Regions from separate parts of the Bacillus sp. AFS017336 genome, predicted to be linked through region 1. Evidence: predicted binding sites of a transcription regulator. Region 1 holds the regulator's gene; each other region holds the start of a gene.

Evidence for each region. The regulator Rex, encoded in region 1, represses fermentation and respiration genes when NADH is low (regulators of the CRP and FNR family bind a similar motif). The targets are predictions, from matches to a motif close to TTGTGAAATATTTCACAA.
Region 2: the regulator Rex is predicted to act here: its motif matches at 1,655-1,672, upstream of CN601_RS08705 (formate/nitrite transporter family protein).
Region 3: the regulator Rex is predicted to act here: its motif matches at 2,405-2,422, upstream of qoxA (cytochrome aa3 quinol oxidase subunit II).

Annotation. Positions count from the first base shown of each region.
Region 1 covers NZ_NUCO01000149.1:9,953-14,177, reverse strand. Annotated here, with positions in the region: gene CN601_RS25195 (ABC-F family ATP-binding cassette domain-containing protein) at 1-1,636, opposite strand, end outside; gene CN601_RS25190 (redox-sensing transcriptional repressor Rex) at 1,798-2,424, shown strand; gene CN601_RS25185 (CPBP family intramembrane glutamic endopeptidase) at 2,467-3,138, opposite strand; gene groES (co-chaperone GroES) at 3,412-3,696, shown strand; gene groL (chaperonin GroEL) at 3,755-4,225, shown strand, end outside.
Region 2 covers NZ_NUCO01000017.1:69,252-73,476, forward strand. Annotated here, with positions in the region: gene CN601_RS08695 (proline dehydrogenase family protein) at 51-968, opposite strand; gene CN601_RS08700 (DUF2573 family protein) at 1,159-1,422, opposite strand; gene CN601_RS08705 (formate/nitrite transporter family protein) at 1,739-2,542, shown strand; gene CN601_RS08710 (GDSL-type esterase/lipase family protein) at 2,657-3,475, shown strand; gene CN601_RS08715 (ABC transporter ATP-binding protein) at 3,468-4,225, shown strand, end outside.
Region 3 covers NZ_NUCO01000021.1:87,248-91,472, reverse strand. Annotated here, with positions in the region: gene qoxB (cytochrome aa3 quinol oxidase subunit I) at 1-1,282, opposite strand, end outside; gene qoxA (cytochrome aa3 quinol oxidase subunit II) at 1,285-2,157, opposite strand; gene CN601_RS12200 (DUF1904 family protein) at 3,161-3,490, shown strand; gene CN601_RS12195 (arsenic transporter) at 3,739-4,225, shown strand, end outside.

The DNA of each region.
Region 1 (4,225 bases):
CTTGTTCTTTCTCATATGCTTCGTTTTTCTTAAATTGGTAATAGTCATAATCACCTAGATAAATTGATAATCCTTCTTTTGCTAGTTCGAAAGTTTTTGTGGATAATCTGTTCATAAAATAACGATCATGTGATACAAACAAAATAGTCCCAGGATAATCTAATAAAGCATTTTCTAAAACTTCTTTACTATCTAAATCCAAATGGTTGGTAGGCTCATCAAGAATTAGAAAATTAGCTTTTTTCATCATAAGTTTTGCTAATGCTAATCTTGCTTTTTCTCCACCGCTTAAAGAGGTAACGATTTTAGTCACATCATCGCCAGAAAATAAAAAATTCCCTAATATTGTTCGAATCTCTTGTTCAGGCTTTAATGGATAATCATCCCAAAGTTCATCTAATACTCTTTTGTTAGATGTAAGCTTAGCTTGCTCCTGGTCATAATAACCGACCGAAACATTTGCACCAAAATCAATTGTTCCTTGTAATTTATTTAAATCACCAATAATCGTCTTAAGTAATGTCGACTTTCCAACACCGTTTGGACCGACTAGTGCAACACTATCTCCTCGGTTCAATACAAACTTCATTGTTTGATCAATTGTAGGGATGCGGTTATATCCAATAAATAAATCTTGTATTGAAAGGACGTCATTTCCACTTTGTTTTTCAATTGCAAATGAAAAATTAGCTGAAGAATCTTCTCCAAGTGGCTTGTCTAATCGAACCATTCTGTCGAGCTGTTTTCTACGACTTTGTGCTCTTTTTGTAGTTGAGGCACGTGCAATATTACGTTGTACAAAATCTTCAAGCTTAGAGATTTCTTCTTGTTGTTTTTCGAACTGTTTAAGCTCTTGCTCATATTGAGCAGCTTTTAAATCAAGATATTTACTATAGTTCCCAACAAAACGTTGATGCCTACGATTAGATATTTCATAAACAATATTTACAACTTGATCAAGGAAATATCGATCGTGGGATACAATTAATACCGCACCAGGATAAGATTGTAAATAACGCTCTAACCAACTAAGTGTATCAATATCCAAGTGATTTGTAGGCTCATCCAGTATTAATAGATCAGGCTTTGTTAATAATAGTTTACCTAAAGCAAGTCTTGTTTTTTGCCCACCGCTTAACGAAGAAATTTTTGTTTCGTAATCTTCATTACTGAAACCTAAGCCGCTAATAATTGAACGAATATCTGCTTCAAACTGATAACCGCCGTTTTCTTTGAATGTATATTGAAGATGATCATATTCATTCATTATCTTGTCATAAACAGGCTGATTAGAATAGACTTCTTCTTGAGTCATTTTTACTTCTAATTTTCTCATATTTTCCTGCATCTCAACTAAATGATTAAAAACAGAATAATATTCTTCCCATATCGTTTGATCACTTTGTAATCCAGTATTTTGGGCTAGGTAGCCTACAGTAACGTCCTTAGGCTTATTTATCTCGCCTCCGTCGTAAGACAATTCACCAGCTATTATTTTGAGTAATGTAGATTTTCCTGCGCCATTACGACCAACAATCGCAACTCGATCATTCGTTTGAACTTCTAATTTTATATTTGAAAGAATAATGTCACTACCAAAATACTTTGAGACATTATTTACTTGTAAAAGAATCATGGATAACACCTCATTGCAAAATTTTTTATCTGAGTAACTGTAGACTGTCAAAATTCTTAAATATAGTGTATATTTTACATTAGAACAAGTACTTTATTACTAAAGTAAAGCTAAATTACACACCATAGTAAAAAGAATTACAGTAAGTGGGGGATTAAAAAATGGACTCGGAACAAATTAAAATTCCACAAGCTACTGCTAAACGTCTACCTTTATATTACCGTTTTATAAAGAATTTGTCTTTATCAGGTAAACAAAGAGTTTCTTCAGCAGAGTTAAGTGAAGCAGTAAAGGTAGATTCCGCTACGATTAGAAGAGATTTTTCTTATTTTGGAGCACTTGGAAAAAAAGGATATGGATATAACGTAAATTACTTATTAACTTTTTTCTCGAAAGCGCTTAACCAACATGAAGTGATGAAAGTTGCATTAATTGGTGTAGGTAATTTAGGGACTGCATTCTTACACTATAATTTTATAAAAAATAATAATACTAAAATTGAAATGGCATTTGATATTGATCCAAATAAGATTGGAACTGAAATTGGTGGAGTACCTGTCTATAATTTAGATAATTTAGAAGACGTAATGAATGATGATATTCAAATCGTTATTTTAACTGTACCTGCACCTGTAGCTCAATCAATAGCAGATCGATTAAATGGAAAAAATATAAGAGGAATCTTAAATTTTACTCCTGCTCGAATTAGTGTACCAGAACATATTCGTATTCATCATATAGACCTAGCGGTTGAACTACAAACATTGGCATATTTTTTACAACAATAAAATTAGATTAATTTAAAAACCCCCAAAATATTGGGGGTTTCTTTAATGTAAATTTAACTGCTGAAAAACTACAAATGTGTTCATTAACATATGTGTTAAAATTGGAACGATAATTGAATTTGTACGTTTGTATAAATAACAAAATACGAAACCAATTAGGAAGTAAGATAAAAAGAATGGTAAGTCGCCATGCATAAACGAAAATATTGCTGAACTAATCCCAGCAGAAATAATAAATGGTAAGCGATTATAAAGCCTTTTGAAAATGATTCGGCGGAAAATTATCTCTTCTAATATCGGTGCTACTAGACTTGGTATGATAATAAATGCAGGATTCAGTTTAGCAATATTTAAGATATTTTGAGTATTTTCAGAGCCTGTATGTAAATTGAATACATAAATTAAAATGATATTACACACAATTTGAGTTGCCATCGTAATGAAGTAACCTAAAATTACCCAATTTAATATTGTACGATAGTTATGCTTAAAATTCTTAATTCCTTCAAAAATGGGCTTATGTAATAAAATCAGTATAATAATTAAACCAGTTATGAAGCTAATACAACTCCATAAGGCCACCGCTTCAAGGGAAGCAGTCTTCTTTTCCACTCCAGCGTATAAATTACTATTTAATAAATAGGGAACCCCAAATGCCGCCGAATATTGAATAACAGCATAAGTTAAGATAATCAATAAATCTCTAGTTTTCAATAAGATAGCTCCTTTGTGTTGATATTTTTCATAACCCAAAGGTTGATAACAACATGTACATTATTTTACTCGTTTCTTTAGTTTCTTAAAAGAAATTTTCGTTTTTTATTTTACATTTAATTGTAAAGATAAAACTGATTATATTTCGACAAGAAAAGTGCCTGCTTCAGACTTGCAAAATTTTTTGATATTATTTAAACTAATAATTGTGTTAGCACTCAATATTAATGAGTGCTAAAAAATAATGATTTGATTATTGAGGAGGTATTACACATGTTAAAGCCATTAGGTGATCGTGTTGTAATTGAGCTTGTTGAGTCTGAAGAAAAAACTGCTAGCGGTATCGTGTTACCAGGTAGTGCACAAGAAAAGCCACAAGAAGGCAAAGTTGTTGCAGTAGGTACTGGACGTGTACTTGAAAATGGTGAGCGCATTGCTTTAGAAGTATCTGTAGGTGACCGCATTATCTTCTCTAAATACTCAGGTACAGAAGTTAAGTACGGTGGTACTGAATACCTAGTACTTCGCGAAAACGATATTCTTGCAATCATAGGTTAATAAAATAAAATACTTAAATTAAAAAATAAATTTTTTATATTATAAGGAGGTCATTTCAATGGCTAAGGACATTAGATTTGGTGAAGAAGCTCGTCGCGCAATGTTACGTGGTGTAGACGCTTTAGCTGATGCTGTAAAAGTAACATTAGGACCAAAAGGACGTAACGTAGTTCTTGAGAAAAAATTCGGTTCTCCATTAATTACAAATGACGGTGTTACAATCGCAAAAGAAATCGAATTAGAAGATGCATTCGAAAACATGGGTGCAAAATTAGTTGCAGAAGTTGCTAGCAAAACGAACGAGATTGCTGGGGACGGTACAACTACTGCGACAGTTTTAGCGCAAGCTATGATTCGTGAAGGTCTTAAAAACGTAACTGCTGGTGCAAACCCAATGGGTATCCGTAAAGGTATCGAAAAAGCAGTTGCTGTAGCAATTGAAGAATTAAAAACAATCTCTAAACCAATTGAAGGTAAAGAGTCAATCGCACAGGTTGCTGCAATTTCTTCAGCAGATCCAGAAGTAGGA
Region 2 (4,225 bases), on a different contig from region 1:
CTAAAAAGGATCCTCACTCAATCCTTTTTAGTTAGCCTTTAATTTTAAAATTATTTACTGAACATACCTTTTAATACGAATGCTACGTTTGCAGGACGCTCTGCTAAGCGACGCATGAAGTATCCATACCAGTCAGTACCATAAGGAACATAAACTCGCATGTTATATCCTTCTTTAACAAGCTCTAATTGACGCTCTGTACGAATTCCGTATAACATTTGGAACTCAAATTGTTCATTTGGAATATTATGCTCTTTTACTAATTGTTTTGTGTACTCAATCATTGCTTCATCATGAGAAGCAATTGCAGTAAAGTTACCGTTTAATAAGTGCATTTTAATGATTTTTTTGAAGTTTTCATCCACATCTTTTTTCTCTGGGAATGCTACTTCAGCAGGCTCTTTATAAGCCCCTTTTACTAAACGTAAATTTGGGTTTAAACTGTTTAGATCTGTAATGTCGCTTTCAGTTCTGTATAAATAAGCTTGAATAACCGTTCCGATATTATCGTACTCAGATTTTAATTGTTTAAAGATACGAATCGTTTTTTCACAACGAGAGAAATCTTCCATATCGATTGTAACAAATACGCCATTCTTTTTAGCTGCCTCTAAAATACGACGCATATTCGCTAATACTAGCTCGTCCGAAATATCAAGACCCATTGAAGTCATTTTTAGCGAGCATTGAGAATTTAATTTCTCTTTACCAATCGCTTCAATTGCTTCAATACAAGAAGTAGCCATTTCATTTGCTTCCTCAACAGTGTCTACGAATTCACCAAGATAATCAATTGTTACTTTTAAATTCTTTTTATTTAAGTCCTTAATAACTTTTGTAGCTAAATCGATTGTTTCGCCTGCAACAAAACGCCCTGCACCAAATCTTAGGCCATATTTCTTAGCCATTTTAGTTAAAAACTTATTTTTAGACATAAATAAAAAAGCATTCTTCATAACTTGTTCCATTACTCTACCCCCAGAATTAATCTTAACTTTTCTCTCTATATATAATATTAATGTATCATCTTATGAAATTTGTTAAAACAATTATTTAATAATTTGTCGAATTTTGTTTATTGAAAATTGTATGCCCTTACTTAAAATTATATTATCATAATTTATTGATGCCGTCATCTTTGAAAATTATGGATAAGTATTATTGCTTGTTTTTATTAGCCATAGCCTCTCTATGCTGATCATTTAATGTTTTAATTTCTTTTATTAAATTAACGACTTCATCTTTTGCTTGTGGGTACGTATCATTCCAGTGCTTTACTAAAGCAGGCATTGATTTAGATATGTATGTGTACATAACCCACTTCTCTACTTTTGCTTGCTTTTCCTCTGACCAATCCCCTAATAACAATTCTGTGTATTTTTTTAGTAATGCATCAAATTTTGCTTCAAACTCATTTTCCATCAAAATCACCTTCCCATAAAATAGTCTTTACCCGCAACTTAAAACTGAATAGTAATTTTTATTAATTACGATCCCTTCTTGTCTTCAAACTCATATTTGTTTTCCTTAAAATTATAGTATATCTTCGACCAGTACTAAGACGATTATTTACAATTGTAAAGTAAAAATAATAAAGAATGGTTATTTTCGTAGATAATATTGCATTGATGTATTCAATTTTACTTTTCATAATTTGTTCACAGTTTCACAAACTTTTAATCGTTTTTTATTTGTATACTATGAATGTGTTTAAAGAACCCATAGGGAGTGAAACCAATTGGAACGAGATAGTATCCAATATTGTATCGATTTAGCTCTTAAAAAAAAGAAAATATTAGATCAAAGCTTAATTAAATATTTAACTCGTGCTGCATTAGCCTCAATTTATATAAGCTTTATTTTGATTGTCTGTTTAAAATTAGCTGAATTATTTAGATTACAGGATTCGCCATTTTCATCTATAGCATATCCATTCGTTTTCGCTACAGCATTAATTATGATTATTTACGGTGGTGGGGAATTATTTACTAGTAATACTATGTATTTTACTTTCTCAACATTAGCTAAAAAAACGTCTAAACTTGATTTAGTAAAAAATTGGATTGCATGTTACTCAGGCAATATTATTGGTGCGCTTATTTTTGCATTTATATATTATTTAACTGGTTTAGCGAAAGATTTCCCTGCTGATCATTTTTTAAATGGTGTAGTTGACCATAAAATTCATGCATCATTTTTCCACTTATTTTTTAAAGGTGTTTTATGTAACTGGCTTGTTTGTCTTGCTTGTTTCTTACCAACTAGATTTAAAGATGACCTTGCTAAAATATTGCTGGTCTTCTTATTAGTATTTGCTTTCTTCTTCTCTGGTTATGAACATAGTATCGCAAATATTGCTGTCTTTGTATTATCATATATTTTACCACATGAAGTGACGTTTACATTTGGTGATGTACTGCATAATTTAATCCCAGTTACATTCGGTAATATTATAGGTGGTTCTGTAGGTGTCGGAATGGCTTATTACTTCTTAAACAATGAAAAAAAATTAGAAGTAAAAGAATTAAAACGCGCTTCATAAAGTATGTCTACCTGTCTTCATTTTTAGAAGGCAGGTTTTTTCGTGCAATTCTAAATTTAATATGGTAATAATGATTAATAAATGAAAATATTTCCTTTTCTGGTGGTGTGAAAATTGAAATACAATAAATTTGTTCGATTCATTATGTTCATTTCTTTACTTTGTTTCTTTTTATTAGCTTACGGCTTTGCAAAAGGTGCTTATACTGTTCTAAATCCGCAAAAAGGCAAACTAATTGCAAGCAATAATACACAAAAGAAGAAAGATGATGATAACGTACATAAAAGCGATCAACTAAAGATCGTTGCATTAGGTGACTCACTTACTCGAGGAGTTGGTGACGATGAAGGGACAGGCTATGTAGGGAGATTAAAAAACGATCTTCAAAAAGAGTACAAACAGTCCACGTCTATATCGAATTTAGCTGTTAGTGGTGCAAAAACATCAGATTTACTTCATGATTTAAAGAAAAAAAATATTCAAGAAACACTAAGCACTGCAAATATAGTCGTTCTTTCCATTGGTAGCAATGATTTATTTCCAGGTGCGAATCAAATGAATGAACAATTTTTAAAAACGTATCGACCTGATGAAAAAACATTTCAAAATAATTTAAATTCGATTTTTAAAATAATACATCAACAAAATCCAAATGCGTCTATTTATGCTTTTGGTTATTATAATCCGTTTCATAATGTTCAAGGTCTCGATGCATCTTCAAGCTTCGTTTATAGATGGAATAATCTACTTGAATTAGCAACTCTTCAAGTTAAAAATGCTTACGTAATTCCAACATTTGATTTATTTTATAACGAAGAAGATCAATATTTATACACTGACCATTTTCATCCAAACAAAGACGGTTATATAGAAATGGCAAATCGTTTAACTAGTAAAATCGGAAGTCAGCTTCGAGGTGAGTCGAATGAATAAAGTACTTAAATTAGAAGGCGTTTCAAAAAGCATTAAAGGTAAAGTACTAGTTGACCAAATTTCATTTGAAGTTTACGAAGGTGAAGTATTTGGTTTTCTTGGTCCAAATGGAGCTGGTAAAACAACAACTATTCGTATGTTAGTCGGTCTAATAGCACCATCAAAAGGTAAGATTGAAATTGCTGGATTTCCCGTTAATACGCACTTCAAAGAAGCAATGAAACAAATTGGATGTATTGTAGAGAATCCCGAATTATACGGCTATTTAACTGGATGGGAAAACTTAAATCAATTTGCAAGAATGTTAGGAATTAAAGATGATACAAAGATCATCGAAGTCGTAAATCTCGTGAAATTGAGCGAAAGAATTCACGAAAAAGTAAAAACGTATTCATTAGGAATGAAACAAAGACTCGGTATTGCCCAAGCCTTACTTGGAAGACCAAAGCTTCTTATATTAGATGAACCGACAAATGGTTTAGATCCGGCTGGTATTCGTGAATTACGCGAATTTATTCATATGCTAGTCAAAGAGCAAAATATAAGCGTATTTATTTCAAGTCATTTATTGAGTGAAATTGAAATGATCTGTGATCGAGTAGGAATTATTAATAAAGGAAAAATGGTAAGAGTCTCTACTGTAAAAGATTTAGTAAAAGAAGCGGCTGAACGTGTTGAATGGCGAGTCTCTCCAACACAAAAAGCAATAGATTTATTAAAAAAGGATTCTACAATTCAAGATATAAACGT
Region 3 (4,225 bases), on a different contig from region 1:
TTACAGCAAATACTGTACCTGGTATTAATACGTAATGGAAGTGAGCAACTAGGAACATCGTATTATGATATTGATAGTCAGCACTTGCCATTGCAAGCATTACCCCTGTAACACCACCGATTGTAAAAATCGGAATAAATGCTAATGAATAAAGCATCGGAACGGTAAATTCGATTTTACCTTTCCTTAATGTGAACAACCAGTTAAAGATTTTTACACCGGTTGGTATACTTATGGCCATTGTTGTAATACTAAAGAAGCCATTTACAACAGAACCTTGACCCATTGTATAGAAATGGTGAACCCAAACAACGAAACTTAAAGCAGAGATTGCGATCATACTGACAACCATGCTCTTATATCCGTATAAATTCTTTCTTGAGAATGTTGCAATAATCTCACTATAAATACCGAAAGCTGGAAGAATAACAATATAAACTTCAGGATGTCCCCAAATCCAGAATAAGTTCGCCCAAAGCATATCATTACCATGTGCCATCGTGAAGAACTGTGTTCCAAATTCACGGTCAAACATCATTAATGCTAAAGCTACTGTTAATACTGGGAATGCGAATACGATAATAACGTTTGTAATTAAGATACTCCAAGTAAACATTGGTAATTTCATTAATTTCAAACCTGGTGCACGCATTTTTAAAATTGTTACGATAAAGTTTATACCAGTCATTAATGTACCCAGACCAGCAATTTGAAGCGAGATTGCGTAATAGTTATTTCCAACACCTGGACTGAATGCTTTACTAGCTAGTGGGAAGTAAGCTGTCCAACCAGCATCAGGTGATCCACCGATAACAAAGCTTAAGTTTAAAAGCATTGCGCCTGCGAAGAATAACCAGAAACTAACTGCATTTAAATAAGGGAATGCTACGTCACGTGCTCCGATTTGTAATGGAATGACGATATTCATTAAACCAATAATGAAAGGCATCGCCATGAATAAAATCATAATTAAGCCGTGAGTTGTAAAAATTTCATTATAATGTTGTGCGTCTAATATTTTTAAATCTGGTCCTGCTAATTGTGCCCTCATTAATAAGGCATCAACTCCGCCACGGAAAAGCATTAATAATGCACAAAGAATATACATTACACCGATACGTTTATGGTCAACTGTTGTTAACCATTCTTTCCATAAATAACCCCATTTTTTAAATTTGGTTAAACCAATAACAATAGCGAGAGAAACAATAACGATACTCACCATTGCGCCATAGATCATTGGCTCACCTGTTACAAAAAAGTGATCCCATTTATAACCCATCATTATTTCATCCCCTCCATATTATCCATAGAACCATGATCATGACCTGCATTTTTTCCTTCTGGAGCTGGTCTAAATTCTAAGTGGGTTGAAGAATATGTCTTTCTGCCTAAATGCTCAATTTTTAGCAATTTATTAAACTCTTTTTCTGTTAAAGCAGGAGCCGTATTTTTAACGTCTTTAACCCAGCCGTCAAAATCTTTATTGTTCATTGCCAGTACTTCAAATTCCATTCCAGCAAAGCCTTTACCATTGAAGTTACTGTTTTTACCCATAAATGAACCTTCATTTGAAGCAACAAAGTTTAATTTAGTTACCATGTCACTCATTGCGTATTTTTGTCCACCTAATTGAGGAATCCAAAAACTTGTAATCGGACCAAATGAATATAGTCGGAATTCTACGTTTCTATTCGTTGGAATGTTCACGTAGTTAACTGTTTCAATTCCTTGTTCTGGATATGAGAAATGCCATTTCCAGTTTGAAGAACTTGCATAAATAACAAGTGGTTTATCAGTTTCATGACCTTTTGGAACACTTTCTACTGCATTTGTTGTTTTAACAGTTACTACTGATAAAACTGCAACAATTATGATCGGTATAACCGTCCAAATAATTTCAAGAGTTTTACTTCCCTCTTCGTGAGGTGGTTCGTAATCTTTTGGAAGTTTACTAGCTCGATATTTATAAAGAATAACTATATAAAGAATGTAAACTACTAGTAAAACTCCTAACATCATTAACATTGAGAAGATAATCGTATCTGCTTGCGTTTTAGCAACAGGACCTTTTGGATTAAGAACTGCAATCTTGTCACAAGCGCCCAATACTAATGCAACCAGCATGATCATCATGCTCATTAGAAATTTTTTCATCTCGCTCTTCCTTCCTTTAAGTAAGTAAAAGTACAAAACAGTTTTTTGAATTGCTTCTTAGTTAAGTATTTTTATAAATTGTCACCAAAATGACAAACAATGTCCACAGTTATAGTAAGATACTTTAATTAAAAAAACAAACAATTAATTTCTATTTTGAAAGGAAAAAATAAGTGTTCACAATTTAGACATATTTACAAATATGTCTTTTTCCTAAAAACCTATATGTATCAAGGAATAGATATGTATGCTCACTTTTTCACAACGTTCACATTTTAGACAAATATTAGATTTAGATTAACTTTTTTGTTCACAATTTCAAAATTCCATATTATTAAATTAGTATAATAATTTTGAACAGTTTTTACGGAATAATCAGTATTTTCGGACAAAGAAAACTCACCGATTTGCAATCCGTCAGGTGAATACAAAGGCGTAGTTGCACTTATCCCTAAAAGTGGCATCTACGTCGATTTATCTTCACCGTTGCCAATTGATACTTTCTAAATGAACAAAAAAAATAACGCAGATCTCTCTGCGTCAAAAACAGGGTTATTAATTTATTGAAGAGAAGAACTACTGTCCTAGCATGTTCTTCTCTTCTTAGGGTTGGGGGGGTTCTAGGATTGCATTCCACATTAATTTTAAAATGTGTATCCAATCGAAGAACTAAGAAAAACAATGGCTTTTTCTTACACTTCTTTTATAATCCTAGATTACCATAAATGAAAATGATTATCAATACCAATTATTGTAATTTTTTATAAAGCAGTAAAACATTATCATGCCTTAAATACTATATGTCCTGCATTCACTAATAATTTTTTTACTTCTTTCCATGCCAACCGCCTTTACCTCATACGATGGCAGATCACCATTGTTTTCATCCATTTCATATTTTTTAGTATGTTGATTTATTTTCTAAATCCAATTGTTAAAATTCAATCTCGTTTAATATTAGAAATCAAATAGGTTATAATTGTAGAAAAAAGGTGGGACAAGTATGCCGCAATTATTAATTAAAGGTATTTCAACAAATGATATTTGTAAAATTAGCAAGCCATTAATAGAAGAACTTGCAAATGTTTGCGAATGTGGAACTGACAATTTTACGATCGATTGTATCCATTCTACCTCAATCTTTGATGGTGAAGTCGTAGATAGTTTTCCATTTATTGAAGTAAAGTGGTTTGAACGGGGTGTAGAGACAAGAGATCGTTTCGCTGCAACAATCAAAAAACATGTTAATTTATTAAATATTCCAGAGTTTGAAATAGCATTTATTACATATAAAGAAGATAGCTATTACATTAATGGAAAGAGATTCGAATAATACTATATCGAAATAACAAAGGCCAGTGAATCCACTGGCCTTTTTATTTTATATAATTTCCATTTTTTATAGGTCAACTGTACCTATAGGACAATGTCATTTCACGGTATTTTTACTATGTGGACAAATATACAAACTAAAAAAAATAGTTATCTAACTAAGTACATGATCGATAAAATTGAATATTAGTATATTAATCGGACAAGTAGGTAACCAAAATACTTCCGATTAGAGAAAGGTGAATGAGAATGAACTTTGAAATTATTGTGACTGCTTTTGTTTTCATAATGACAATGGCTGTCATTTTCTGGAGACCAAAAGGAATTCATGAAGCATGGCCTGCTACTATTGGGGCAGTAATAATACTACTAACTGGAATCGTCAGTCGCCATGACCTTCTTGACATCATTAGTAAAATTGGTGGGGCCTCTATAACAATTATTGCAACAATTGTTATGGCAGTTATTTTAGAAAGCTTTGGATTTTTCCACTGGTCCGCAGCACGCCTAGTAACATTAGCTAAAGGATCAAGTTATCGCCTATACTGGTATATCCAATTACTATGTTTTTTAATGACACTGCTATTTAATAATGATGGTAGTATCTTAATAACGACACCAATTCTAATTATTCTTTTAAAAAATCTCCGCCTAAAACCACATCAACAAATACCTTACCTATTATCCGGTGCATTAATTGCTACCGCTTCGAGTGCTCCAATAGGCGTAAGTAATA